Regions from separate parts of the Marinobacter sp. OP 3.4 genome, predicted to be linked through region 3. Evidence: predicted binding sites of a transcription regulator. Region 3 holds the regulator's gene; each other region holds the start of a gene.
What was found. The regulator sigma-54, encoded in region 3, starts transcription at its own class of promoters, with help from an activator protein. The targets are predictions, from matches to a motif close to ANTGGCATNNANNTTGCTNT.

Region 1: a site for sigma-54 is predicted at 859-878, ahead of RO069_RS06260 (PEP-CTERM sorting domain-containing protein). Genes of this name have one in related genera too.
Region 2: a site for sigma-54 is predicted at 696-715, ahead of RO069_RS07365 (CmpA/NrtA family ABC transporter substrate-binding protein). Genes of this name have one in related genera too.

Annotation. Positions count from the first base shown of each region.
Region 1 covers NZ_JAVVLT010000032.1:232,538-234,777, reverse strand. Annotated here, with positions in the region: gene RO069_RS06260 (PEP-CTERM sorting domain-containing protein) at 1-824, opposite strand, end outside; gene RO069_RS06255 (glutaredoxin family protein) at 1,157-1,549, shown strand; gene RO069_RS06250 (FKBP-type peptidyl-prolyl cis-trans isomerase) at 1,622-2,101, shown strand; gene RO069_RS06245 (flavin-containing monooxygenase) at 2,195-2,240, opposite strand, start outside.
Region 2 covers NZ_JAVVLT010000037.1:22,568-24,807, forward strand. Annotated here, with positions in the region: gene RO069_RS07360 (nitrate reductase) at 1-262, opposite strand, end outside; gene RO069_RS07365 (CmpA/NrtA family ABC transporter substrate-binding protein) at 898-2,240, shown strand, end outside.
Region 3 covers NZ_JAVVLT010000107.1:22,771-25,010, reverse strand. Annotated here, with positions in the region: gene lptB (LPS export ABC transporter ATP-binding protein) at 1-89, shown strand, start outside; gene RO069_RS18140 (RNA polymerase factor sigma-54) at 320-1,834, shown strand; gene hpf (ribosome hibernation promoting factor) at 1,865-2,173, shown strand.

The DNA of each region.
Region 1 (2,240 bases), on a different contig from region 3:
CCGAACATCAATACCCCCCATGAGGCTGGCTCTGGCACCTCCGTCGGGTCACCAGGGGCATAGGCGACAAGACCGCCGGCGCTGAAGTTCGAATTGATGTTCAACTGTGAGAACGAGCTGTCAGCGATAGTACCGTCCAGCAAGTCTTGTAAGCCATCGAAGCCGGCCAGGAAGATTTCGTTTCCGGCGTCGCTGTCCGCATCGGCTTCAAGCAGTAACTGATAGTACGAACCATCGAAGGCCAAACCACCCGCACTGAAGTTCGGGTTGATGTTCAGCTGTGAAAACGAGCTGCTGGCGACAGTACCGTCCAGCAGGCTTTGGAAACTGTCGAAACTGGCCAGGAAAATTTCGTTTCCGGCATCGCCATCCGCATCGGATTCAAGCAGTAACTGGTAGGAGGAACCGTCGAAGGCCAAACCACCGGCGCTGAAGTTTGGATTGACGTTCAGCTGTGAAAACGAACTGCCGGCGACAGTACCGTCCAGCAGGCTTTGAAAACTGTCGAAACTGGCCAGGAAGATTTCGTTTCCGGCGTCGCCGTCCACATCGGATTCAAGCAGTAACTGGTAGGACGAACCGTCGAAGGCCAGGCCGCCAGAACTGAAGTTTGAATTGAGGTTCAGCTGAGAAAACGAACTACTGTTGATAGTGGCATCTATCAGGCTTTGGTAACTGTCAAAATTGGCCAGGAAGAGTTCACTGCCGGCATCACTGTCATCATTGGACTCAAGCAGTAGGTCTATGGGCATTGCGTGTGACTGGATCGAACCGAGGTACAGTATCGCGGCGAAAATCGATAGCAAAGAAGATCGGCTTAACATGGTCTGTCTCCCGTTCGCTGAGTAGAGGGAACAGAATGCATATTCAGCGCCAATGCTGTTTGTTGTTATCAATTAACGGGTTAGGATTTTGCGCCAAACCGGTGTGTAAGCTTATTCGACAGACCCGGGGCTGGGACAGGGCCAAAACCCGAAAACCGGACTGGTCAGAAATCGATTTGTCCCGGTTTGCGGTTTGCTATCAATCCGGGCCCGGTTGGTACCTGATCAACCGGGTGAAGTGATATCCTCATGCGCCACTATCAAGTACACAAATCCAGCCTGGATGCCGACACCCGGCAGGCCACCGTCAATCCGGAGTTTGAGCCTTACCCATGAGAGTCATTATTCGCTATTTTTTCCGCACCCTGCGCCTGGTCCTGACACCCTTCATGCTGCTCAGTGAGAAGCTCAGCACACCCAGGGGCATCACCCGCGCCGCTGACGATCAGGCCCGCGTCGACGAGGCCAGCAAGGATCTCGCCCTGTACCAGTTCACGGCCTGCCCGTTCTGTATCAAGGTACGCAAGGAAATCGCCCGGCTGGGTCTGAACATTGAAACCCGCAATGCCCAGCATGACCCGCAGCACCGTGCCGCGCTGGAGGCTGGCGGCGGTCGCGTCAAGGTGCCTTGCCTGAAGATTCGTCAGGATGATGGCAGTGAGCGCTGGCTGTACGAGTCTGCCGAGATCAAGGCGTGGCTGCAGGAACGGTTTGAGCCGGCCTGATCGCGATGGCCGCTGGAGTCAACGCCGCCGCTGGCTATAATGGCGGTCTTTGAACTGTCACAGGGAAACCCTATGCCCATCGAAAAGAATCAAGTGGTCCTGTTCCATTACAGTGTCAGTGATGAACAGGGCAACGTCGTTGAAGACTCCCGTGACGGCGAGCCGAACGCCTACCTGCATGGCCACGGCGGCATTATCCGGGGCCTGGAAGAAGCCCTGGAAGGTCGCGAGGCCGGTGAGAGCTTCAGCGTGACGGTCTCTCCGGAGAAAGCCTACGGTCCTCGCAAGCCCGATGCCGTGCAGCGCGTGCCGATCAAGCATCTGATGGGGGCAAAACGCTGGAAAGCGGGCATGATCGCCCAGGTGAAAACCGAGCAGGGCCCGCGCCATGTGGTCGTCGCCAAGGTCGGCCACAAGTTTGCCGATGTGGACACCAACCACCCCATGGCCGGCAGAACCCTGACCTTCGATATCGACATCATTGAAGTACGCGATGCCGATGCGGAAGAGCTGGCCCACGGCCATGCGCATGGGCCAGGTGGGCACCATTGAGGGGAAAGGAAGCCCCTATCCCGCCAGGCTCGGGTGATCGTGCCCGGCACCATTGAACCGCGACAGCCTGGCGCTGAAGGTCCACGTCGAGATTCACATCGCAGGAACTGGCGTGTATGCCAGGGGTGCCACTCCGAAC
Region 2 (2,240 bases), on a different contig from region 3:
CCTCGTCCAGTGCCCGATCCCAGGTGACCCGGCTGCCCAGCACCCGGGGGTAGAGGGTCTGCCCCTGGCTGCCGGTGGTCTCGTGCAGGCTGGAGCCCTTGACGCAAAGCCGGCCATGGTTCGCCGGATGCGAGGTGTCGCCCGCCACCGGTGGCCCGCCTGCCGCCCGGTCGTTGGAATGGGGTGTGGCCAGCACGCCACAACCCACACCACAGTAGGGGCAGGTGGTCCGACGCGGTTGTTGGAGGTTCTGGTTGCTCACGGTCGCTCCGCAAATTCCCTGTGTCCAGTGGCCGGACAAACAAAAAGCCCGACGGCCCTGCCCCCTCAAGGAGTCCTCAGACTCTGAGAGCAGATCCGTCGGGCTTCGTTGCCCGCTGTTATCCCGCCAGAGACTGGTATCGCTGGCGGAACATCAAATTGGTTGTGTTCAATAATAAGCAAGAATGGTTCCACAGCCCTCGGATACGGACCTTCCGGAAGACCGGTGTTGGTAAATGTCCATGGCATCAGGTCATTACGGACGTCGGCCCGCCCTATAAAGAAGGGCATAAGGATCAGCCCCTACCCAATCATCGCCACTTTCCGCACATGACTGGTGCGCAGCGCCCGAAAATGCACCGCCGATTTCCCGGGGAATCCCGCCAACTCATTGCCGAAAATTTTCACAACGCTGTTTTACAAGGGAATTCAGAACTGGCACAGGTTCTGCAATGTCCTGGACAAGAGCGGGCCCAATGGCGTGGTCGGCTCCGGGAGTCCCAGCGCATGTCCTGAGGATCCCACTGACATTCTGACTGATCTGCAGACATTGGCGTCTGTCTCCCTGGAAACCGGGGGACAGGCGCTTTTTTTTTGGGCGAAATATCGAGTGAAAGACGTTTGGGGGAAGCAATAATGAAACGGAATCTGATACTGGCCGCGTCCCTGGTCCTCGGACTGACGGGTACCGCCCACGCCGAGATCGGCCCGGCGGAAAAGCCGGACCTGAAGCTGGGCTTTATCAAGCTGACGGATATGGCCCCCCTGGCAGTGGCCTGGGAGCAGGGCTTCTTCATGGACGAGGGCCTGTTCGTGGAACTGGAGGCCCAGGCCAACTGGAAGGTGCTGCTGGACGGGGTCATCACCGGTGAACTGGACGGCGCCCACATGCTGGCGGGCCAGCCGCTGGGCGCCAGCATCGGCTATGGCACCCAGGCCGACATTATTACCGCGTTCAGCATGGACCTGAACGGCAACGGCATCACCGTTTCCAACGATGTCTGGGAGATGATGGAGCCGCAGATCCCTGCCAACGACACGGGCAACCCGCAACACCCCATCAGCGCAAGCACCCTGAAACCCGTGGTGGAACAGTACCGCGACCAGGGCGAGCGCTTCCGCATGGGCATGGTGTTCCCGGTGTCCACCCATAACTATGAGCTGCGTTACTGGCTGGCGGCCGGCGGCCTGAACCCCGGCTTCTACGCGCCCCAGCGGGGTGACACCAGTGGCACTCTGGAGGCAGACGTGCACCTGTCCGTGACTCCGCCGCCGCAGATGCCCTCCACCCTGGAGGCCGGCACCATCCAGGGCTACTGCGTGGGCGAGCCCTGGAACCAGCAGGCGGTGTTCAAGGGTATCGGTGTGCCGGTGATCACCGACTACGAGATCTGGCCCAACAATCCTGAAAAGGTGTTTGGCGTGACCGAGCAATGGGCCGAGGAGAATCCGAATACCCACCTGAGGCTGTTGCGGGCGCTGATCCGTGCCGCCCACTGGCTGGACGAGAACGATAACGCCAACCGGGACGAGGCGGTGGAGATCCTGGCCCGCTCCCAGTACGTGGGTGCGGATGAGGAAGTAATCGCCAACTCCATGACCGGCACCTTCGAGTACGAGAAGGGCGATGTGCGGAAAGTACCGGACTTCAACGTGTTCTTCCGTTACTACGCCACCTACCCGTACCCGTCTGACGCCATCTGGTACCTGAGCCAGATGCGCCGCTGGGGCCAGATCCCGGAAGCCAAATCGGATGACTGGTACATGAAAACGGCGAAGGAGGTCTACCGCGCGGACATCTACCAGGAAGCCGCCCGTTCACTGATCGAGGACGGCACCCTATCGGCGGAGGATTTTCCGGACCTGGACGCGGAGAACTTCGAGCGGCCTCACCAGGGTGAACTGATCGACGGTGTCGCCTTCACCCCCCGTGAGCCCAACGCTTACATCGACAGTTTCGAGATCGGCCTGAAGGGCGA
Region 3 (2,240 bases):
GCCACATCATTGCCTCAGGCTCCGCGGATGACGTCCTGGCCAACCAGCAGGTGAAGGAAGTGTACCTGGGGAACGAATTCAGGCTGTGATCCGGTTGGCCCATCCGATAACACACTGCAACACAGTCCACACGCCCTGCAATTGTGTTGGCAGCAGCAAGGGGGTACACTCGGCAAAGAACTTGCTTGTTATTTCCAAGTATCCGGTAACGCTGATTTTTTTGCCTGATTTCAGCTATTTTTTGAGCTGAATCAGTGTCTTTTTGCAACGATTCTGTTACCGGCTACCTCAGAAGGGCGATGGATGTGAAACCATGGTGATGAAAGCCTCCTTACAGTTAAAGATGGGTCAGAGCCTGACGATGACCCCACAACTGCAACAGGCGATCCGTCTGCTCCAGCTTTCCACACTGGACCTGCAGCAGGAAATCCAGCAGGCCCTGGATTCCAACCCGATGCTGGAAACCTCCGAGGAGGAGGACACCGACGAGTCTTCCGACGCCGAGCGGGACAACAATGACAGCAACGAGGAGTCGGTCAGCGCCTCGGAAGGTGAGTCCGCAGCCGACAATACCTGGGAGGAATCGGACTGGTCGGCGGATAACAATCCCTCCGACAACATTCCCGACGACCTGCCGGTGGACACCGCCTGGGATGACATCTATCAGTCCGCGCCGGCTCCCGCCTCCCGGGGCGATGACGACAATGACTCCGATTTCGAAAGCCGCAGCCCCACCACCGAGACCCTGCACGACCACCTGGAATGGCAACTCAACCTGACGCCCATGGGCGAGCGGGATGCCGCCATCGCCCATGCCCTGCTGGATGCCGTGGATGAGCGCGGCTACCTGACCTCCCACCTGGAGGAAATCCATTCCGGACTGATGGATGACGAAGACGAGGACCCGGTGGAAATGGACGAGGTGGAAGCGGTCCTGCGCCGCCTGCAGCACTTCGACCCGCCCGGCGTCTTTGCCCGTGACCTGCAGGAATGCCTGCTGATCCAGCTCAACCAGCTGCCGGCGGACACCCCGTGGCTGGACAAGGCACGACTGGTGATCACCCACTACATCAATCTGCTGGGTAACCGCGACTACGCCCAGCTGTTACGGCGCAGCCGCCTGAAGGAAGACCAGTTGCGGGAAGTGCTGGCGGTTATCACCGCCCTCAATCCGCACCCGGGCAACGCCCTGGACACATCCGAGCCGGACTACGTCATTCCGGACGTGATCGTACGCAAGGACAAGGGCCGCTGGCGGGTGGAACTGAATCCTGAAATTGCCCCGCGCATTCGTGTCAATGCCAGCTATGCTTCCCTTATAAGGCGTGCCGACAGCAGTGCCGACAACACCTACCTGCGGGACCAGCTCCAGGAAGCGAAATGGTTCATCAAGAGCCTGCAGAGTCGGAACGAGACCCTGTTGAAGGTGGCGACACGAATAGTTGAACATCAACAGGGTTTTCTGGACCATGGGGAAGAAGCGATGAAACCGCTGATCCTGTCGGACATCGCCCAGGCTGTGGAAATGCACGAATCCACCATTTCCCGGGTCACCACGCAAAAGTTCATGCACACGCCCCGTGGCATCTTCGAGCTGAAGTACTTCTTCTCGAGCCACGTGAGCACCGAGGAAGGCGGCGAATGCTCGTCCACGGCCATTCGCGCAATGATCAGGAAACTGATTGCGGCGGAAACCCCGAAGAAGCCGCTCAGTGACAGCAAGATTGCCACCATGCTGGGAGAGCAGGGCATCAAGGTGGCTAGGCGAACGGTGGCAAAATACCGTGAAGCCATGCATATTCCGCCCTCCAACGAGCGGAAGCGACTGGTCTGACACAAAGGGTCTGACAAACAGGAGAAGCCCATGCAACTGAACATTTCCGGTCATCATGTCGAACTGACTCCCTCCCTCAAGGATTACATCAACGAGAAATTCGAAAAACTTGAGCGCCACTTCGATCACATCAGCAACTGTCAGGTAACCCTGGAGGTGGAAAAGGTACGCCAGATCGCGGAGGCCACCCTGCACGTGGTCGGTGGCGAAATCCACGCCAAGGCCGAAAACGATGACATGTACGCCGCCATCGATGCCCTGGTGGACAAGCTTGACCGGCAGATCCTCAAGCACAAGGAAAAGAACGTTGACCGGATGCACGGAGCAACGGCCCGCTAACCATTGCCATGGCGGAACGGCTATAATCTGAATCACAACGCTGCGGTACGGACTCGTACCGCAGCAT